4 regions of the Mesorhizobium sp. NZP2077 genome follow, and region 3 is predicted to be linked to each of the others. Evidence: riboswitches for the same ligand, from Rfam matches in the RefSeq annotation. Region 3 holds a riboswitch; each other region holds the start of a gene.

Region 1 (5,412 bases), 2.0 Mb from region 3:
ACTCGTAGGCGGAAAGCTTTTCGGGATCGGGATTGCGGTAGGCCACCAGGAACGGTGCGGCCAGCAGCGCCAGGCCGACGACCAGTGCCACGCCGATGAACAGGACGATGGGCAGGTACGAACTGAGGAGTGCGTTCATGCTCGGCTTTCCGTTGGAGCCAATCCACTTTGATTACAGCACCGGACCTTAATGCGGAAGCGTGACAGTTTAACCGCTGAACCGTTTTAAGGAGCCTATGCTGCAACGCGGCGAGGGTTAGCGCAGCACTTCCAGCGAAGCAAGTCAAACCTTGTTCAAAACACCGGCCTGGACGGCATGTCGCGCTAAACTGGTCCGATCAGCTCCTGTTTGATTTCCTTCATTTTGTACTCCACTTTTGTCTCCTGACAGGGTTACCGCCAAAACCCTGCTAGCATGGGCTGGAATCACCCGTCTGTATGACGGCAAACGAGCCATAAGAGTCGCATCCGAATGAAGGAAAAGATCTCGCTTGCCATGGCCCGGCGCATCGCGCTCGCCGCTCAGGGATTTCTCGCTCCCCGCCCAAATGGTACGCCCGATCGCCGCCACTTCGCCCGTGTCCTCTCCCGCACCGGCCTGCTGCAGATCGATTCCGTCAGCGCGGTGGTGCGCGCGCATTATATGCCGCTCTATTCGCGCCTCGGCCCCTACCCTCTCGCCCTGCTCGACAATGCCGCCGTGACACGCAAGCGCACGGTGTTCGAATACTGGGCGCACGAGGCCTCCTTCCTGCCGGTCGAGACCTACCCGCTGATGCGCTGGCGCATGCAGCGCGCCGAGCAAGGCGACGAGATGTATCTGGGGCTGGCCAAATGGGGCCGCGAGCACGCCGCCTATATAGAAGAGATCTACCGCGAGGTCGTCGCGCGCGGCCCGATCGCTGCTTCGGCGCTCGAGGGCCAGAAGGGTTCGGGTGGTTGGTGGGGCTGGAGCCATGCCAAGCACGCCTTCGAATGGCTGTTCTGGGCCGGGCGCATCACCACGGCGCACCGCCGCGGCTTCGAGCGCTTCTACGACCTGCCGGAGCGCGTGCTGCCGCAAGCGATCCTCGACCTGCCGGTACCGGCCCCCGAGGACGCGCATCGCGAATTGCTGCGCATTTCGGCCCGCGCCCACGGCGTCGCGACATCAGGCGATTTGCGCGACTATTTCCGCCTGTCGCCGGCCGACATGAAGGGCCGGCTGGAGGAACTGGTCGAGACCGGCGAACTGGTGCCGGTGCGCGTCGAAGGCTGGGACAAGCCGGCTTACCTTCACAGGGACGCCCGTTTGCCCCGAAAAATCGAGGCCCGCGCCTTGCTGGCGCCGTTCGATCCGGTCGTCTTCGAACGATCGCGCTCGGAGCGGCTGTTCGATTTCCACTACCGCATCGAGATCTACACACCGGCCGAAAAGCGGCAATACGGCTATTACGTCCTGCCCTTCCTGCTCGGCGACAGGATCGTCGCACGCGTCGACCTCAAGGCCGACCGCCCGGCGAGCGTCCTGCGCGTGCACGCGGCCTACCCCGAGCCCGGCGCGCCGCCTGAAACCGCGGCGCAACTCTTCGAGGAATTGAAGCAGATGCAGGGCTGGCTCGGCCTTGAACGGATGGAAGTGACCCCCGCCGGCGATCTGGGCCCGGCGCTGGCCGACATGGCGGTGTCGTAGCCGCGCGTTGACACCGCCGCCTGCAAAAGCCTAAATCCGCTCCAGACGGTCCCTTGCCCGCAACGGCAAGGGCTAAGAGGGAATGCGGTGCGGGACAAAACCCCAAATCCGCGGCTGTCCCCGCAACTGTAAGCGAAGAGCCAAGGCCGAAAGCCACTGGGAGGTTCCCGGGAAGGCGGCACCCAAGGCGATGACTCGCGAGCCAGGAGACCTGCCGTCTGCGACAAGATAATCCGATCGCCCGGCGGGTTTCCGGGCAAGGAGCCCGGTTTTTGGACCACTACAGCAGTTTTTCGGCTGGCACAGCGGATATTCCGTCCGCCGATGGCGATGCTTTGGCCGGCGTCACCGTCATTGTCTGCGCCTCCTGCCGCGATGAAACCGGCTCGGATGCCCATCCGCGTGCCGGCGAACTTTTGGCCGAAGATACGCGCCAAGCCGCAGCGGCCGACACGATCCGCGTTCGCACGGTCGAATGCCTCGGCAATTGCAAGCGCCGTCTCAGTGCGGCCATCCTGCGCGATGGCTGCTGGAGCTATGTGTTTGGCGACCTGACCCTGACCAGTGGCGCCGACCTCGTCACTGGCGCAAAGCTCTTCGCCACTTCGACGGACGGCCTCATCCCATGGCGCGGCCGGCCTGATTCCCTCAAGCGCGGCCTCGTGGCGCGTATTCCACCTCTCGACATGCTGAAGGACCAACCATGAGCGCTTCCGTCTCCCGTGTACCCTGCACCGTCGTCACCGGCTTTCTCGGCGCCGGCAAGACGACGCTGGTTCGCCACCTCCTGGAAAACGCCGGCGGCAAGCGCATTGCCATTATCGTCAACGAGTTCGGCGACATCGGCATCGACGGGGAGATTTTGAAAGGCTGCGGCATCGACACCTGCCCCGAGGAAAACATCGTCGAACTGGCCAATGGCTGCATCTGCTGTACCGTCGCCGACGATTTCGTGCCGGCGCTCGACAAGATCCTGTCGCTGACGCCGAAGGTCGACCATATCCTGATCGAAACCTCGGGCCTGGCCCTGCCCAAGCCGCTGGTCCAGGCTTTTCAGTGGCCGACGGTGAAGAGCCGCGTGACCGTCGACGGCGTGATCGCCGTGGTCGACGGCCCGGCGCTGGCCGAAGGCCGCGTCGCCAACGACATCGACGCCTTGCAGGCGCAGAGGACTGCCGACGACTCACTCGACCATGACGACCCGGTCGAGGAGGTGTTCGAGGACCAGATCGCCTGTGCCGACCTGATCATCCTGTCGAAGAGCGACCTGATGGATGCCGCCGGTTCGGCCCGCGCCAACGCCATCATCAATGAACATTCCGCCCGCGCGGTAAAAATCGTGCCGACGTCGCATGGCAAGGTCGATTCCTCGGTGCTGCTCGGCCTCGGGCTCGCCGTCGAGGACGATATCGAAAACCGCAAGTCCCATCATGACGGCGCCTTCGACCACGAGCATGACGACTTCGACACCTTCATCGTCGACATTGCCTCGGTCGCCAATCCCGACGAGCTGGCAAAGCGTGTCGCCACCGCCGCCGAACAGGAAAACGTGCTGCGCGTGAAAGGCTTCGTCGAGGTCGGCGGCAAGCCGATGCGGCTTTTGCTGCAGGCCGTCGGCCCGCGCGTCAATCATTACTACGACCGCGCCTGGACGGCTGAGGACGACCGCCGCTCACGCCTCGTCGTCATCGGCCTCAAGGGGCTGAACCGCCCGGCAATCGAGCGTATACTCGCCGGCTGATTTCAGACACGGGCCGCGATGCACATCCTAACCACGACCTCCGCCTCGCTCGACGATCTCGCCGAGCCGGTCGATCTGCGGCAGACGCCGGCGGATATCGTGGCCCTGTCCTTCACCGACAGCGACCTCGCCGGCCTTGCAGCCGCGTGGAAGGCGGATGCCGGCCGCCTGCCCTCGATGCGGCTGGCGGCGCTACGCGACCTGCGCCACCCCATGTCCGTCGACCTTTGGGTCGACAGCGTCGCCCGCCACGCCAAAATCATCCTGGTGCGCATCCTCGGCGGCTACGACTGGTGGCGCTACGGCTGCGACCAGCTTGCCGCGACGGCCCGCGAACGCGGCATCAAACTGGCGCTGCTTCCGGGTGAAAGCCACGACGAGGATCTGCGCTTGATCGAAGCCTCGACACTGCCGCGTGAGGAATTGGATAGCCTGCTCGGCTATTTCCGTGAGGGCGGCCCGGCCAATATGAGCGCGCTGGTGCGCAGGCTGGGAAGGTTGGCGGGGGCGGAGGCAGCTGTCACCGAGCCGGTCAGCGTGCCGAAAGCGGGCTACTACGAGCCGAACCGCGGCGGCGTCCACCTCCCCCTAGTGGGGAGGGCCCGGCCGCAGGCCGGGGGTGGGGTCCTCTCCGAAACGCGCCGACTCAAAGAAACGTCGCGCCCGGTCGCACCACCCGGCCCTGCGGGCCACCCTCCCCTCGAGGTGGAGGGAAAGGTCGTGCCGATCCTGTTCTACCGCTCGATGCTGCTCGCCGCAGATGTCGCGCCCATCGACGCCCTTTTTGAAGCGCTGCGCCAACGCGGCATGCTCCCGGTCCCCATCTTCGTCTCCAGCCTGAAAGACCAGACATCCCTGGCCTTCGTGGAAACAGCCCTCGCCTCCCTGAACCCCGCTGCCATCATCACCGCGACCGCCTTCGCCTCCGGTGCCGAACCCGGTGTCGAAACCCTGTTCGACCGCGCCGGCGTGCCCGTCTTCCAGGTCATCGTCGCCACCACCCGCCTCGACGTCTGGAAAAACAACCAGCGCGGCCTGGCGCCCGCCGACCTTGCCATGCATGTCGTGCTGCCCGAACTCGACGGCCGCATCCTCGCCGGCGCGATTTCCTTCAAGGGCGAGAGCGAAGTTGATCCGGCGCTCGGCCATCGCGCCTTCGCCAACCGGCCGGAACCGGATCGCGTGGCGCAGGTGGCGGACCGTGTGGCGGCCTTCATCAAACTGCAGGGGACGCCCCGCGCCGAGCGCAAGCTGGCCATCCTGATCCCGGATTACCCAAGCGCGCCGGGCAGGACTGGCTATGCGGTCGGCCTCGACGTGCCGTCGAGTGTGCTGGCCATGCTGTATGGCCTCAGCGAACAGGGCTATGTCGTTGAAGGGATTCCGCAAACGCCGCGTGAATTGCTGGATTTGCTGGAGCGGGGCGATGGTGGGCTGGGGCTGGACGACTATCTCGGGCTCTCGAAAGGGTTGCCGGCCGAGGCAATTGCCGCAGTAGAAGCGGCATGGGGCAAGGCAGAAGAGACAGGTTTGCGAGAGGCCCCCCTCTCTGTCCTGCGGGACATCTCCCCCTCAAGGGGGGAGATCACGCCGTCATTACCGCCCTCGCCAATAGCGACCGTTGCAAAGGGAGATCCGGCGCCCGACCTGCCAATCTCCCCCCTTGAGGGGGAGATGTCCCGCAGGACAGAGGGGGGTGCTCAAGCGCCAATCTCCGCAAGCTTCCCCTTCCGCGCCGCCACCTTCGGCAACATCACCGTGGCGCTCGCCCCCGATCGCGGCCGCTCAGCCGACCGCCGCGCCGATTACCACGACCCGACCCTACCGCCGCGCCACGCGTTGCTCGCCTTCGGCCTGTGGCTGCGCAAATCGCTCGGTGTCCACGCGCTGATCCATGTCGGCGCCCACGGCACGCTGGAATGGCTGCCCGGCAAGACGGTCGCGCTGTCGCAAACCTGCTTTCCCGAGATCGTCACCGGCGCATTACCCGTGATCTATC
Region 2 (5,412 bases), 2.2 Mb from region 3:
CCTGGAGAGCAATCCGCCGCTGCCGCCGGAAGAGCGCAACGACCAGACCGCGCCAGCGGTCAATCCCTACAATTATCAGGACCATATCTACGACAAGAGCCGGCCGGAAAACGTCGGCTTCCTCGAACGCTTCCGCGCCCTGCTCGACGAATATCCGGCGACCGCCGCTGTCGGCGAGGTCGGCGATTCGCAGCGCGGGCTGGAGGTCGTGGCGGCCTATACCGCTGGCGGCAAGCGCGTGCACATGTGCTATTCCTTCGACTTCCTGGCGCCGGAAAAGATCAGCGCCGAAAAGGTCCGCTCGGTGCTGGAAGCCTTCGGAAAGGTCGCCAGCGACGGCTGGTCGTGCTGGGCTTTTTCCAACCATGACGTGATGCGCCCGGCCTCGCGCTGGGCCGCCAGCGAAGCTGACCCGATCGCCTATCTCAAGGTCATCTCGGCATTGCTTATGTCGCTGCGCGGCTCTGTCTGCCTCTACCAGGGCGAAGAGCTCGGGCTCGGCGAAGCTGAATTACGCTTCGAGGATTTGCAGGATCCGTATGGCATCCGTTTCTGGCCGGAATTCAAGGGCCGCGATGGCTGCCGCACGCCCATGGTGTGGGATGGTAGCGCCAAGAATGGCGGCTTCTCCCAGGCAAAGCCCTGGTTGCCGGTGCCGGCCAAGCATCTGGCGCAAGCGGTCAATGTCCAGCAAGGCGACCAGGCTTCGCTGCTCGAGCACTATCGGCGCTTCCTCACCTTCCGCCGCGCCCATCCGGCACTGGCCAAGGGCGACATCACCTTCATCGAAAGCGAGGGCGACACCGTCGCCTTCACGCGCCGGGCGGGCAATGAGCAGATCGTCTGTGTCTTCAACCTCGGCGCCAAGCCGGCCACGGTTGACCTTGGCAGCCGACCCCTGCAACCTTTGCCGGGACACGGGTTTTCCGGGCAGACGAGCCCCGGTTCGATCGAGCTTGGCGGCTACGGCGCCTGGTTCGGACGTATCGACTGAAATCTTTGAGGAAATCACTGGGAGGAAACCAATGGCCGATGTCAATCTGAGACAAGTGAAGAAGTCCTACGGCAATCTCAACATTCTCCATGGCATCGACCTCGATATCAAATCGGGCGAGTTCATCGTCTTCGTCGGTCCGTCGGGCTGCGGCAAGTCGACCTTGCTGCGCTCCATCGCCGGGCTCGAGGAAATCACGTCGGGCGAGTTGAAGATCGACGGCGAAGTGGTCAATGACGTGCCGCCGTCCAAGCGGGGCATCGCCATGGTGTTCCAGTCCTACGCGCTCTATCCGCACATGACCGTCTACGACAACATGGCGTTCTCGATGAAGATCGGCAAGGAGAACAAGGCCGAGATCGACCGGCGCGTGCGCCAGGCGGCGGAGATCCTGCAGCTGACCAAATATCTCGACCGGCTGCCCAAGGCGATGTCGGGCGGGCAGCGCCAGCGCGTCGCCATCGGCCGCGCCATCGTGCGCAATCCGAAAGTGTTCCTGTTCGACGAGCCACTGTCTAACCTTGATGCCGCGCTGCGCGTCGCCACGCGTATCGAGATCGCCAAGCTCAAGGAATCGATGCCCAACACGACCATGATCTACGTCACCCACGACCAGGTCGAGGCGATGACGCTGGCCGACCGCATCGTGGTGTTGAAGGACGGCCATATCGAGCAAGTCGGTACGCCGATGGATCTCTACAAGAAGCCGGGCAATCTGTTCGTCGCCCAATTCATCGGCTCACCGGCCATGAACATCCTGCCGGCGACCATCGACAAATCAGGCAACCCGACCGTCGTCAGCCATGTCGGGGGGCGCAAGGCTACGGTGCCGATTACGACACCTGCCTCGGCGAAGGGGGCGGCGGTAAGCTTCGGCGTGCGACCGGAGGATCTAATCATCGCCACAGGCGCGGATTATCTGTTCGAGGGAACAGTCGATTATGTCGAGCAGCTCGGCGAGGTTCAGCTGGTCTATGTCGACATCGGCCGCGCCGACCTGCCGCTGGTGACGAAGCTGCCGGGCAATGTCGAGGTCAAGCGCGGCTCGACGCTGCGGCTGAGCGCCAATGCCGAGGACCTGCATATCTTCGATGCGGACGGACATTCCTTCGCGCTTCAAAAGCCGGAAGCAAAAGCAGCCTGAGGCCGCCGGTCCTGCTGGCTGAAGGCGACACAAAAAAGCGGCGGGCCGGGCCCGCCGCTCTCTTTTTCGGAACATCAGCTTCGGCTGTTAACGGCCGAAGAGGTTCCGGCCGCTGCCCTGAGGGGCGGACTTCTGCACGTCGCCCGACGAATTGAGCAGCTTGTAGACCGGCGAGCCGCTTTCACGGATCGAAGCCGTGCCGCGAATTGCCAACCGGAGTCGCGGTAGGCTGGTTGGCGCCATTGACGCCATAGTTGTCGCCGCCTGCGAAGGCTCTACGTTCCGGATCGATTTTGATCGCCGGTACAGCCGTCACCGAAACGATTCTCGTGACCGTTGACCTTGATCCGAGCGTTGCGCATGCGTGTCGCGCCACATGGATGCGATGTCGCTTTCATGCCGATGTCGCAAGCGCTGTCGTGATTAGATGATGTCATCTCAGGTGCCGCTTCGTGACGATGGAGCGGAGAATTGGGAAGCCGGTCAGAATCCGGCGCTGCCCCCGCAACGGTGGTGGAGTTCAAGTCGCAACGGGAGACCACTGGGCGAAAGCCTGGGAAGGTGTCGCGATCGTCCGCAAGGACACTCCAGAGCCCGGAAACCAGCCCGAGATTTCTAGACTCGACTGATCGCGGTGGGCGGTCAAGAGGCGGATCGCGCATGCCGGCTTTCGCCGGCCTGCGTACGGTCCTTCCTCAATCACCACCATAATCAGTCATTGGAGCGACGTGCGTCCACTTGGACGCACAAGTGCGCTCCAAGGCTTTGAATTTGCGCATCGTGCTTTCCGAGATCGATTTCGGGCCGATGCGGCGAACGAAGAGGACAGGACATGGATACGCGCGACGACATGCTGAAGCTCTTGAACAGCCGCAGGGACGGATTCTCGCTCGAGCAGCCGTTCTACACGGATCCCGATTTCTTCAAACTGGACATGGAGCTGATCTGGTATCGCGACTGGCTGTTCATCGGCCATGATTGCGAACTGCCCAAGCCCGGCAGCTTCATCACCGTACAGATCGGCGATTATCCGGTCGTGCTGGTGCGCGATCAGCAGGGCAAGATCAACGCCTTCCACAATTCCTGCCGCCATCGCGGCAGCCGCGTCTGCAACACCGACAAGGGCATGGCCGCCAAGCTGGTCTGTCCTTACCACCAGTGGACCTATGAGCTGGACGGACGCCTGCTGTTTGCCCGCCAGATGGCCGACGGTTTCGACAAGAGCCAGTTCGGCCTGAAGCCGGTCGCCTGCGAAAGCGTGGCCGGCTACATCTTCATATGCCTGGCCAAGGAGCCCGCCGACTTCGCACCGATGCGGGCGATGATCGAGCCCTACCTCAAGCCGCACCGGCTCAGCGAAGCAAAGATCGCCTTCGAGAGCACGATCGTCGAGAAAGGCAACTGGAAGCTCGTCTGGGAAAACAACCGCGAGTGCTACCATTGCGCCGGCAATCACCCGGAGTTGTGCAAGACCTTCCCGGAAGCCCCGACGGTGACCGGCGTGCAAGGCGCCGACAGCGATCCGGAGATGCTGGCGCACTGGGCGAAGTGCGAGGCGGCCGGCCTGCCGAGCAAGTTCCGCATCGACCCGGCCGGACAATACCGCGCCACCCGCGCGCCGCTGCTGCGCGAGGCGGTCAGCTACACAATGACCGGCAAGCGGGCGGTGAAGAAGAACCTGTCCGACACAGTCTCGGCCGACCGCATCGGCACCTTGATGCACTATCACTACCCGACGACTTGGAACCATATCCTGATCGACCATGCCGTCACCTTCCGCGTGCTGCCGATCAGTGCGACCGAAACCGCGGTGACGACCAAATGGCTGGTCCACAAGGATGCGGTCGATGGCGTCGATTACGATCTTGCCGAACTCACCCATGTCTGGACCGAGACCAACGACCAGGATCGCCGCATCGTCGAGGAAAACGCCTTCGGCATCCTGTCGCCGGCCTATGAACCAGGCCCCTATTCGGAGCTGCATGAGGGTGGCGTGATCCAGTTCGTCGACTGGTACGCCCGCTTCATCGGTCCGCGCCTCGCCGACGATGGCAAGCCGGCGCTGCGCAGTGTCGCCTGAGAGGTTGAGGGATGAACGCGATGACTGATCTTGGCCTCTATCGCCATCTCGACCAGATGGCGCCCTGGAACGACAGGCTGCAGGTACTGGAAGTGATCGGCGTCAGCGACGAGGCGCCTTACGTCAAGACCTTCACCTTCCGCTCCGACAACCAGACCTGGTTCCGCTACAAGCCGGGCCAGTTCGTGACGCTGGAACTGCCGACACCGGACGGGCCGCTGATGCGCACCTACACGCTGTCGTCCTCGCCGTCGCGGCCGTTCTCGATCGCGGTGACGGTGAAGGCGCAGGCCGGCAGCATCGGCACGCGCTGGATGTTCGATCACCTGAAGCCCGGCTCGCACGTCAAGGCCTATGGGCCGAATGGCGATTTTTCGCTGCACAGCCATCCGGCGGCCAAATATCTGTTCATCTCGGCCGGCTCCGGCGTGACGCCGATGATGTCGATGCTGCGCTGGCTGAATGACTGCGCGCCATGGACCGATGTCGGCTTCGTCAACTGCGCGCGGCGGGCCGAAGAGATCATCTTCCGCAAGGAGCTCGAACTGCTCGGCGGCCATATGCCGGGCCTGTCGCTCGGCTTCATGATCGAGGAGCGGTCAAGCCGCGAGGGCTGGTACGGCCATATGGGCCGCATCGACGCCATCCGGCTGCCGCTGCTGGCGCCCGATTTCCGTGAACGCGAGATCTTCTGCTGCGGTCCGGACCCCTTCATGCGCGCCGTGCGCGGCATGCTGGACGCCGCCGGCTTCGACATGACGAAATACCACCAGGAAAGCTTTGCCGCGCCCGCGGTGGAGGAAATCCCGGCGCCGTTCGCATTGCCGGCTGACGACGGTGCTGCCGTTCCGATCGAAGCCAAAACACCGATCCGCTTCGCGCTTTCGGACGTCGACGCCGAGTGCGTCGCCGGCCAGACCGTGCTGCAGACCGCGCGCTCTTCGGGCGTGCGGATCCCGGCGGCCTGCGAGTTCGGCCTGTGCGGGACCTGCAAAGTGAAGAAAGTCTCCGGCGCCGTCGAGATGAGCCACAATGGCGGCATCCTCGATCACGAGATCGACGACGGGTTCATCCTCGCCTGTTGCTCGAAGCCGTTGTCGGCACTCGAAATCGAAGCCTGAACGGTTCGCACTCCAGCTGATTCCCCAAAAATGGCCGGCGATTTGCCGGCAACGCTTGCCTTGCCAACGAAGA
Region 3 (5,412 bases):
CGTATGCGGCGTTGCGTTCACGGGTGCTCAGGCTTTCTGTTCAACGGCGGGATAGGCCGCCGGCCGGCGAAAGTAAATGCGTGTCGGTGACGCGGGCCTGCTCCCAAAAGCACAGCGCGTCGAAACAGCTTATGCCCGCGCTTTCAAGTTCTTGTTTGCCTGCATGTCGTGGTCCCGAAACCGGGCGCCTTTTGGGCGATATTCATTAGTTTTCCGGCAGGGGGATGAACTCTTCCTCATCCCCAGGAACGATATCGAAGCGGCCCGTCTTCCATTCCTGCTTGGCTTGTTCGATGCGTTCCTTCGACGAGGAGACGAAATTCCACCAGATGTAGCGCTGCGAGCCGAGCGAGGCGCCGCCGAACAGCATGAAATGCGCGCCGGTTTGCGACGATACGACGATCTCGTCACCGGGCCGAAACACCAGCAGCCGTTCAACCGGAAAGATGTCGCCGGAAATCACAACTTCGCCTTCCAGCGTGTAGATGGCGCGCTCTTCCGCATCGGCCGGAATTTTCACGCTGGCGCCGGGCGCCAGTCTGAGGTCGACATAGAGTGTCTCGGAATCGGCCCTCACCGGCGAGCGCAGTCCCTGGAAGTCGCCGATAACGACGCGGCCGCGGACGCCTTCGGCATCGATCTCGGGCACCCGCAAGGCAGCGGTGTTCTCGAACACCGGCGCCACCTCTTCCTTGCCATCGGGCAAGGCCAGCCATGTCTGCAGGCCAGAGATCGACATCGGCGCACCGCGCAGTTCCTCGGGCGTGCGCTCGGAATGGACGATGCCGCGGCCGGCGGTCATCAGATTCACGTCGCCGGGCTGGATCACCATTTCGGTGCCCAGCGAATCGCGATGCCGGATCTTGCCGTCGAACAGATAGGTGACCGTCGACAGGCCGATATGCGGATGCGGACGGACATCGAGCGCCTGGCCGGCGCGCAGGATCGCCGGACCCATGCGATCGAAGAAGATGAACGGCCCGACCAGCCGCCTCTTGGCGGTCGGCAAGGCCCGGCGCACCTGAAAACCGCCAATGTCCTTGGCGTTCGGGATCACCATCAGCTCGATCTGGTCGCTGGCGAAGGCATCGCCGGCTTCAGGGTCTTTGCCCGGGAAAAAGCTCATGAACTCTCCTTATCAGCGGTCGTGGACCACTCTGGGCGCATCAGGCAAACCGGATCGCCGCCTTTGCCCGCAGCTTGGCCGCCACCTCTTCGCGATTGCGCGGATGCTGATGGGTTTCGAGCGAATCGAGCAGCTCACGCGCCGATGCCGCGATGGCTTCGACCGCGTGGTCGAACGCGTGCTGGTTCTGCTTCGACGGCCGCGTCGTTCCGCTCAGCTTGCGGACGAACTGGAGTGCGGCGTCGCGGACTTCGTCATTGGTTGCCGGCGGATCAAAATTGAACAGGGTCTTGATGTTTCTGCACATCGCTTCCGTATCTCCTCTTGTCCTGGAGCCGTTTCAATCGGGCGAGCTTAACCCTCAACCATGATCGTGTCCAAAAACCGGTAAGGCAAGACCGTCATTCGCGACCGTGACTCAGTCAGCGTCGAGCGGCTCGGTTCCGACCGGCTTGCCGTCGCGCGACAGCCTGATCTTCTCGACCTTGTCCTCGGCGGCCTTCAGCAGCCGGTCGCAATGCGCCTTCAGCGCCTCGCCGCGCTCATAGATCTTGATCGACTGGTCGAGCGCCACGTCGCCACGCTCCAGATCATCGACGATCTTCTCCAGCGCGTCGAGTGCCTGCTCGAAGCTCATCGCCTTGACGTCTTCGTTGGTCTCAGCAGCCATCGTTTATCCTTTCATCAGTCGGCCGACATGGGCGGCGACCGAAAATGCCAGTCCCTGCAGATCGTAGCCGCCCTCGAGCAGGCTGACGAGCCTGTTGCCGCTGTGGCGGGCCGCACGCTGCATCAGCTGGCCCGTCGCCCAGTCGAAATCGTCTTCGGTCAGGTTGATTTCGGCCAGCGGGTCGCGGTGATGCGCGTCGAAGCCGGCCGAAATGATAATCAGATCGGGCGCGAAATTGTCGAGCGCCGGCAGCACGCGCGACAGGAAGGCATCACGAAACACATCGCTGCCGGTCTGCGGCGCTAAGGGCGCGTTGACGATGTTGCCGGCGCCAGTCTCGCTCTTCGCGCCGGTGCCGGGATAGAGCGGCATCTGGTGCGTCGAACAATAGAGCACCGACGGATCGTCCCAGAAAATATCCTGCGTGCCGTTGCCATGGTGCACGTCCCAATCGACAACCGCGACGCGCTCGACGCCATGCTTCTTCTGCGCATAGCGCGCCGCAATCGCCGCCGTGTTGAAGAAGCAGAAGCCCATCGCCGTCGTTTTTTCGGCATGGTGTCCAGGCGGCCGCGCGGCAACGAAGACATTGTCGGCACGGCCTGAAAAAACATCATCGACGGCGGCGTTGGCGGCACCGATCGCGGTGATCACCGCTTGCCAGCTCTTCGGGCTGGCGGTGGTGTCGGCATCGACGCGGGCAAGGCCCTCTTCGGGAATGGCAGCGCGGATGCGGGCGACGAAATCGGCGGGATGGGCGTAGAGGATCGTGGCCTCGTCGCCCTCCGGCGCCTTGACGCGGTCAAGCGCGGCGAAGGCCTCGTCGTCGAGCACGCGCTCAATGGCGCGCAAGCGGTCCGGCCGCTCGGGGTGACCGGGCGGTGTGATGTGCTCAAGAAAGATCGGGTGGGTGTAAAGACGGGTTGTCATGCTCCCTATCTAGTGCCCCGGCGCCACGATGGCCATGCGTTGCCGCTTGATGGCTGGGGAAAATCATGCCTGCGTCCATTGGCGTCGCTGCGGGGATTGGCGCTGCCGGCGCTTCGGCGTAAGGTCGCGGCCACTGCCTGGTGCCCGCCGCAAGCGGGAGAATCGGGAACACGGTTGAACTCCGTGGCGTGCCCAACGCTGTGAGGGGGACCGCGCCGGTAAATGCCACTGTCGATGACGGGAAGGCACCGGACGCGGGTTGATCCCAAGCCAGAAGACCGGCCTGGCAGGCATCGTCATCCGCATGGTCAGGCGGCGGACATGGACTGCAATCGCAAGGGGACAAGCGATGCCGGATTCTATGACCGCTCCTGTGGGCGACGGATTTGACCAGATGGCGCGCGACGCGGTCTACCGCGCCATGTTCACGCGGCGCGATGTCCGCAGCCATTTCCTCCCCACCGCACTCGATGATGAGGTGCTGGCGCGGCTGCTGCTTGCCGCCCATCACGCGCCGTCTGTCGGTTTCATGCAGCCGTGGAATTTCATTGTCATCCGCGATGCCGCGCGACGGGCGGAGGTGCGCGACCTGTTCCTGGCCGCGCGAGAACAGGAACTGCCTGAAATCGAAGAAGACAAACAGGCGCTCTACCGCAAGCTCAAGCTCGAAGGCATCTGCGAAAGCGCGCTCAACATCTGCATCACCTGCGACCGCCGGCGCTCGCAGGGTTCGCCGCTGGGACGCTGGCACAATCCGGAGATGGATCTCTACAGCACGGTCTGCGCGGTGCAGAATTTCTGGCTGGCCGCGCGTGCCGAAGGCGTCGGTGTCGGCTGGGTCAGCATCATCGAGCCGCAAGCGCTGAAAGGCCTGCTGTCGATTCCCGAGCACGTGACGCCGATCGCCTATCTCTGCGTCGGCCATGTTTCCGAGTTCGCACCGAAACCGGACCTCGAAACGCATGGCTGGGGCCGACGCCTGCCGCTGCCCGAACTGATCATGAGCGAGACGTTTTGCGGGCAAGGCGAGGCGCAGCTCAAGTCAGCCGTGGCGGACCTCAACATCGCTGCCATTGCGCCGGCGCAGCCCGCCGATCAGCGCGTCGCGCCAGCCGGACCCCAGCGCGAGCCGCCGAACGAGGCCAGCGCCTTGTCCTTCAACTCCCTGAACTTCGACGACGCCTCGGCCAATCGGGCGTCCCAGGCCGGATCGGGCACCTGGCCGGCGATGGTCTTGAAATAGACCTGCATCAGGCAAGCGATGGCGAAGGGTTCGATGAAGGCCGCCTTGAAGGCCCAGGCGAAGACGATGGCGAGCACGAAGGCCCAGCCAGCCAGCTGCCCGGGCATCATGAACAAAATGGCGGCGGCAGGGGCCAGCATCAGCAGGAAGATGACGAAAGAGACGCCCCACATGATGACTGCCAGCCAGACGGCGTTCTTGACCATGATCTTGCCGTTCTGGGCGTAGAGCACAACGGCTTGCCGCGCCGTCTCGAAGGGCGAGGACGAATTGATGCGGATGTTGTAGCCGAGAATGATCTCGTCGACATAGGTCAGCGACAGGCGGATCACCGTGTTGAGGAACGAGACCAGACCACTCAGGCCCGGGATCGGCAGGAAGGCGGCGATGCCGCCGAGCAGGCCGGTGATGGCACGGATGGCGCCCTTGACCAGCTGGTCGACGACAAAAAGGATGTTGGCCTCGGCAAAACGCTCGGTGACGACCTGCTTTGCATAGGCGATCTGGTTCTGGCCATCAGGAACATCCCGGCCATCGATCAGATGGACCATGACGGCGATATGGCCGGCCTTGACAACGTAGAGGATGTATTCGCGGATCCAGTAGACGGCGATCGAAACGATGCCGAAACCGACCACGCCACCCCACAGGGCAAAAGACATAGGCCCGTCGGGATCGGTGGAGATATGGCCGACGCCATAGCCGACGGAGGCGCCGGTGCCGGTTGCCACGATGTAGGCCAGCGTGATGCCGAAATAGATGATCATGCGAAAGACAATGAAAGGCCAGGTCCTGATCATGATGGACACCGACCGGCCGATCTCGAAATCCCACATGGCCCGAATCTCCCCTCAGAGATGGCTGCGGAGGATGCGCTCACCCCAAAGATTGTCAATCGGGGGTGGCCAGCGAGGCGCCGAACGGGGATTTTAGTTCTGTTATGAACCTGGTTTCCTGAGCAGCCCCTCCAGCAATTGCTTGAACGCCGCCACCACCTTCTTCGACGTCGCTTCGGGGTCGTTCGAATTGGCGATCCGCTGCGCCGCCTGGCTGCTGGCGCCATTGATCAACCGTGCGGCAGTCTCGGGGTCGACGCTGGGGACGACCACCCCTTCCTCTTGCAGCGCGATCAGATGATCGGTCATTGAACCGACGCAGGCATTGGCATTCGACCATTGTGCCGGATCTCCAAGAACGGCCGGACCGTCGCGGAACATGATGCGCTGGATTTCCGGCTCCAGCGCCATTTCGATATAGGTCGTGCATTCGTCGACGAAATGCTGCCAGCGAGTCGGCGCTTTCGACGCGACCTCATTCACCCGGGCCGCCATCTCGCCATCGATTTCTGCGATAACCGCCTCCAGCAGCCCCTTCTTGTCGCCAAAATGGTGATAGAGCGCGCCGCGAGTCAGTCCGGCGGATGCGGTGAAATCATCCATCGAC
Region 4 (5,412 bases), 1.4 Mb from region 3:
TGACTTCGACGCGCCGTAACAAGGGCCGCGGCCAGGCCAAGCTTGCCGAGGCGCTTCGTCACCGGCAGCGCGATTGCCTTGGGCGCGCCGGATAGACTCCCCCAAGGATGCCCGGTGTGTGGCGTTGCCGCTCACCGCCGGCGAGTGGCACCGAGCCCTACGCCGTCTGCGCTTTTTCCCGAATTGCGCGTGCCGCAGCCACCATGTTCACCAGGGCAGGGCGGACCTCCTCCCACCTGCGCGTTTTGAGACCGCAGTCGGGATTCACCCACAGTTGGCCATCCGACAATCGCTCGCGCGCAAGCATGATGAGGTTGGAAATTTCGCCCACTTCCGGGACCCGCGGCGAGTGAATGTCATAGACGCCGGGACCGATCTCGTTCGGATACTTGAAGGTTCGCAGCGTATCGAGCAGTTCCATCTGCGAGCGCGAGGTTTCAATGGAGATCACATCGGCATCCATTGCAGCAATCGCGTCCACGATGTCGCCGAACTCGGAATAGCACATATGGGTGTGAATCTGGGTCGCATCGCCAACCGCCGTTGAAGCCAGCCGGAAGCATTCGACGGCCCAGTCGAGATAGGTTTCCCAGTCGGCCTCACGAAGCGGCAAGCCCTCGCGCAGTGCGGCTTCGTCGATCTGGATCATCCTGGCGCCGGCCTTTTCGAGGTCGCTCACTTCATCGCGAATGGCGAGCGCGACTTGGCGGCAGACGGCTGAGCGCGGAAGGTCGTCTCGGACGAAGGACCAGTTGAGGATCGTCACCGGGCCGGTAAGCATGCCCTTCACCGGCTTTGGCGTCAGCGACTGGGCGTATCGCCACCAGTGTAGTGTCATCGGATTTTGTCGCGACACATCGCCAATGATGATCGGGGGTCGCACAAAGCGCGAGCCATAGCTCTGCACCCACCCATGCTGCGTGAAGGCAAAGCCGCGGAGCTGCTCGGCGAAATACTGCACCATATCGTTGCGCTCGAATTCGCCGTGCACCAGCACGTCGAGTCCGATCTCTTCTTGCCAGCGAACGGCGGCTTCTATCTCTTTTTTCAGGAAGGCCTCATAGTCGACGTAACTCAGCTCGCCCTTGGCATGGGCTGCCCGCGCCTTGCGAACCTCGGCTGTTTGCGGGAAGGAGCCGATCGTCGTGGTGGGGAAGGATGGCAAGCCAAACGTGTCGCCCTGAAGCTTGGAGCGCACGTCGAATGCGCTCTTCCGGCGCGTCATGGCGACCTTGATGCTGGCGACCCGACCTTCGACGAGCGGATCATGCACCTTAGCGGATGTCGCGCGAGCGGCGGCAGCCTCAGCCGACGCCTCCAGTTCGGCGGCGACCGCGTCCTGGCCTTCAGCCAGGGCACGGGCGAGCACGACCAGCTCGTCGGTTTTTTGCGCCGCGAAGGCGAGCCACGATTTCACGTCCGCATCGAGTGCCGTCTCCATGTCCAGGTCGATCGGCACATGCAGCATCGAGCAGGACGGGGCGATCTCCACGCGGTCCAGCGGCCAGCCGGCGACGATCGGCTTGATGCGGTCAAGTATGGCAGGCAGGTTCGCGCGCCAGACGTTGCGGCCGTCGATCAGCCCGAGCGAGAGCACAAGTTCCTTCTGCGCGAGCCGGCCGACGGTCTCCAACTGCTCTGGAGCGCGCACGAGATCGACGTGCAGTCCCGCCACGGGCAGAGAAATTGCGGTCTCGAGATTGTCTCCCAGCGATCCGAAATAGGTAGCGACCATGATCTTCAACTCCGGTGCTGCTTTTGACAGCCGGCAGTAGGCGAATTGGAGCGCATCCCGTTCGTTGGGAACCAGATCGACCACGAGCGCCGGCTCATCGATCTGCACCCAATCGGCTCCCGCGAGCTTCAGCCTCCGCAGGAGCTCCTCGTAGACGGGCAGCAGCCGTGGCAGGAGCGCGATAGGGTTGAAACCTTCCTCAGGTGACTTCGCCAACTTGAGAAAGGTAACCGGTCCAAGCAGGACCGGGCGCGTGTGGATGCCGAGCGCCTTGGCCTCGAGGAAATGATCGACCGGTTTCGCCGACGAGAGGGCAAAGCTCTGATCGTCGGTAAGTTCCGGCACAATGTAGTGATAGTTGGTGTCGAACCATTTGGTCATTTCCATCGCGGCAAGGCCATGCCCGTTGGCCGCATGCTCGTCACCGGCATGTCCGCAATCAGCGGCCTGATCTTGGTTGCCGCGCGCCATTGCGAAATAGGTATCGAGTGGGACCTCGCCGTCAGTCCAGGTGTATCGTGCCGGCACGGCGCCGACCATGGCGACGGTGTCGAGCACATGGTCATAAAGCGAGAAATCGTTGGACGGGATTTTCGACACGCCGCGATCGTGCTGCTCCCTCCAGCTGGCGGCGCGTAGCGCCTTCGCCGTCGCGAGCAGGTCGGCAGCGGGAGATTTTCCGGACCAGTAGCTTTCAAGCGCGAATTTGAGTTCCCGCCGTCGACCGATACGCGGCACGCCGAGCGTTGCCACTGGAATTTGTTGAGAGACAGTCATGCCATACCCCGATGGTTGGGGCGTGGGGACAAGGAACGCGCGAGCAGGCGGCACGAAGCCAGGCTACCGCGGCCACCGAGACACCCCGCCCGTGGACGTTGTTCGTCGTGGCAGGTCTCCTGGCTCGCGGGTCAAAGCCTGTGCCCGTCTTCCCGAGGCCGTTCGCCTCAGTGACACCAATGGGCTTGGCTCGCCGCTAACAGTTGCGGGGGCAGCGCCGGCATCGCACCGGCTTCCCTCTTAGCTCCGCTACGGCAGTGCCGCACGGAGAACCATGACATACGCACAATCACAGCCGCTTCGCTCCTTGTCAATACATATAACAAGATGTTTATGTGATGATGCGAATAATGCCCTTGCGCTGATCGGTCTCTTTCGCCCAAAGCCGCTTACGATGCCGCCTCTTATCAGTGCAGGCTCGGAGAGATCCTTGTCCCCATCGGCGACGCCGGATCAGATCGAGGTCGCCGGGCTCCAAAGGGCGTAAAGTCGGGCCAGGTCGTCACGGTCCGCCGGGAATCCCGGTATTTGTTCCCGCTCGGCTTCGCTAAGCGTGCTTGCGCACTCGCCCATCAGCACGCTGATAACCATGTCCGGAAGCGGAAAGAAGAGGTGGCGCCTCAGGTCGGCGGACTGGGGCTGGGCCGCCAGCGTCTCGAACAACTGCGCGGCGATCGCCTCGACCTGCTGCGCGAGCAGCTTCACCCTGCGATTGCTGAAGGCCGGCGCCACGATCGTGCGTAACCGGGCATGCTCGCCCCCCCTCGTGCGAGACCAGCCACCCCGGCGAACCGAGAATCACCGAATCCGGGGTGAATGCCGCGCTCTCTAAGCGACGGAAGGGCGGAAGCTGACCGGCAGGCGCTGCGGGCAGCGAATGACGTAAGACGGCATGTAGACGACGTCCTCCGCAGCGATGGTCAGCGCCAGATCCTCCAGCCGCCCGAACAGCGCGGGGAAGGCGCAGCGCAATTCCAGGCGCGCCAGCGCAGCGCCCAGGCAGGAATGCGGCCCCTCGCCGAATGACAAATGCGGGTTGTGCCGCCGGGTGACATCGAACCTGTTGGCGCCGGGACCGAAGGCCTTTTCGTCCCGGTTCGCCGCATGGAACGCCATCAGGACGGCATCGCCGCGGCGGACCATGCATCCGTCGATCTCCACGTCCTGGGTGGCATAGCGGAACGGCAGATTGGCCGCTGAGCTGCCCCAGCGCAGGATCTCCTCGATCGCCTGTGACCACGGAACTTGGCCGCTGCGCACCAGGTGCAGTTGCTGCGGATGCGTCAGCAATGCCAGCACGCCATTGCCGATGACGCCGGCGGTGGTCACGAAGCCCGCAGAGAGCACCATGAACAGCATGTCGATGAGCTCGGTGTCGGAAACGAGCTCGCCTTTGTCACGCGCGACGATCAGGGCCGAAGCCAGATCATCGCCGAGCTGGCCCCGCTTGAGCGCGATCAGGCGACGGAAGAACTCCGGGATGCGCTGCCGCGTCTGTCGCACCTCTTCGGCTGTGGCGGAGGTGTTGGCCAGGCTGTAGGTGAGCGCGACGATCTCTTCGCGCTGTTCGTCCGGCAAACCGAACAGTTCGGCGATCACGTTGGTGGGCAGCGGAGCGGCGAACTCGCTCATCAGATCGGCACTGCCGCCGCGCTGCGCCATCTCGGCCAGGAGTCGATCGACGCATTGTTCGACCCGTGGCGCCAGCAAGGCGATACGACTGGGCGCGAAGCTGCTGGACAGCAGGCCGCGCAAGCGCCGGTGATCGGCGCCGTGCGCCGTGGTCATGTTGTCTACTTTGCATATCCCGATCAGCGGATGATCCTCGGGAATCTCGCAGTCCTGCAGCGCCCGCCACTGTCGCCAGTCCTTGTTGAAACGCTGGTCGGAAAGCATCTGCCTGAGCGTCTGGTGACGGCCTGCCGCCCAGGTCACCACATCGCCTGGCAGCGACACTCGCGCCATCCCCCCCTGCCGCAGAATCGCAGAAGAAAGACGATCAAGTTGCGTGGGAGCGGCCGGCACACCGATCACGTCGCAATGATCGTTTTCTACGCGCATGCCAACAACTCATTCAAGACCATCGCGGGTCCACTTCTCGGCACGGAAGATCCGCGCGCGGACTTCGAAAAGTGCCCCGTGCTTCGTCCTCAGAAGCGGTAGGTGAGACCTGCGCCTATCAACCAGGGATCGAGCTTGGCCTTGCCCGTGAGCTTGGCGCCGGCGACAGTGACGTCGAAGTCGGGCTTGAGGAAAAGCTTCTTCACGTCGAAGTTGACGCCCCAGTGCTCGTCCACCATGTAGTCGAATCCGACCTGCAGCGCGGCGCCGAATGTGTTCTTGACCTTGAGATCATCGGCGCTGCCGGCTTGCTGATGATAGAAGATCGTATAGTTCACGCCGGCGCCGATATAGGGCTCGAAGGCGCCGAAATCGGTAAAATGATACTGCAATGTGAGCGTGGGCGGCAGCAGCCAAACCTTGCCGACCTTGCCAAGCCCGCCGATCGCACCTTGGCCATCGATGTTGGCATAGGTGGTGCCGAGTATGAGTTCGGCGGCGATGTTGTCCGTGAAGAAGTACGAGATATCGAGTTCCGGCGTCACGGTGTTCGAATAGGAAAGACCTGAGCCGGGCACCGCATTGACATAGCCCGAATCCTCGGTGATCACCCCCAACGCACGCAGGCGGATCTGCCAGGGGCTTGGCGCTTCCGCGACGCAGGCTTCTGCCTGCGGGACGCTCGCGGCTTGCCCAACATCTGCCGCGCCGGCTTGTCCTGCAACGATGAGGACGACAGCCGCTGTCATTGCCCGCGCCACGCCAATTCGCGCTCTCGCCATACTTTTCTCTCCTTGATCTTCAGAAGCGACGCACTGCGCCTTGATTGAATCCTGCTC

What was found. Region 3 has a riboswitch for cobalamin ahead of bluB (5,6-dimethylbenzimidazole synthase). Riboswitches for the same ligand answer to the same signal wherever they lie in the genome.
Region 1: it holds a riboswitch for cobalamin, as region 3 does, so the genes downstream of both, HGP13_RS17475 (DUF1636 family protein) here and bluB (5,6-dimethylbenzimidazole synthase) in region 3, are expected to answer to the same signal.
Region 2: it holds a riboswitch for cobalamin, as region 3 does, so the genes downstream of both, HGP13_RS01865 (aromatic ring-hydroxylating dioxygenase subunit alpha) here and bluB (5,6-dimethylbenzimidazole synthase) in region 3, are expected to answer to the same signal.
Region 4: it holds a riboswitch for cobalamin, as region 3 does, so the genes downstream of both, metE (5-methyltetrahydropteroyltriglutamate--homocysteine S-methyltransferase) here and bluB (5,6-dimethylbenzimidazole synthase) in region 3, are expected to answer to the same signal.

Annotation. Positions count from the first base shown of each region.
Region 1 covers NZ_CP051293.1:3,533,034-3,538,445, reverse strand. Annotated here, with positions in the region: gene HGP13_RS17485 (NADH-quinone oxidoreductase subunit A) at 1-139, opposite strand, end outside; gene HGP13_RS17480 (winged helix-turn-helix domain-containing protein) at 473-1,672, shown strand; cobalamin riboswitch at 1,702-1,906, shown strand; gene HGP13_RS17475 (DUF1636 family protein) at 1,945-2,379, shown strand; gene cobW (cobalamin biosynthesis protein CobW) at 2,376-3,413, shown strand; gene cobN (cobaltochelatase subunit CobN) at 3,432-5,412, shown strand, end outside.
Region 2 covers NZ_CP051293.1:412,400-417,811, forward strand. Annotated here, with positions in the region: gene HGP13_RS01850 (alpha-glucosidase family protein) at 1-994, shown strand, start outside; gene ugpC (sn-glycerol-3-phosphate ABC transporter ATP-binding protein UgpC) at 1,026-2,138, shown strand; partial or broken gene HGP13_RS01860 (DUF680 domain-containing protein) at 2,226-2,463, opposite strand; cobalamin riboswitch at 2,562-2,763, shown strand; gene HGP13_RS01865 (aromatic ring-hydroxylating dioxygenase subunit alpha) at 2,971-4,218, shown strand; gene HGP13_RS01870 (hybrid-cluster NAD(P)-dependent oxidoreductase) at 4,239-5,339, shown strand.
Region 3 covers NZ_CP051293.1:5,521,869-5,527,280, forward strand. Annotated here, with positions in the region: gene dxs (1-deoxy-D-xylulose-5-phosphate synthase) at 1-21, opposite strand, end outside; gene HGP13_RS27665 (pirin family protein) at 206-1,126, opposite strand; gene HGP13_RS27670 (DUF2277 domain-containing protein) at 1,167-1,433, opposite strand; gene HGP13_RS27675 (exodeoxyribonuclease VII small subunit) at 1,545-1,796, opposite strand; gene HGP13_RS27680 (histone deacetylase family protein) at 1,800-2,726, opposite strand; cobalamin riboswitch at 2,848-3,028, shown strand; partial or broken gene bluB (5,6-dimethylbenzimidazole synthase) at 3,121-3,705, shown strand; gene HGP13_RS27690 (hypothetical protein) at 3,822-4,805, opposite strand; gene HGP13_RS27695 (TetR/AcrR family transcriptional regulator) at 4,908-5,412, opposite strand, start outside.
Region 4 covers NZ_CP051293.1:6,903,178-6,908,589, reverse strand. Annotated here, with positions in the region: gene metE (5-methyltetrahydropteroyltriglutamate--homocysteine S-methyltransferase) at 158-2,488, opposite strand; cobalamin riboswitch at 2,604-2,804, opposite strand; partial or broken gene HGP13_RS33895 (cytochrome) at 3,080-3,326, opposite strand; gene HGP13_RS33890 (cytochrome P450) at 3,341-4,573, opposite strand; gene HGP13_RS33885 (OmpW family protein) at 4,663-5,355, opposite strand.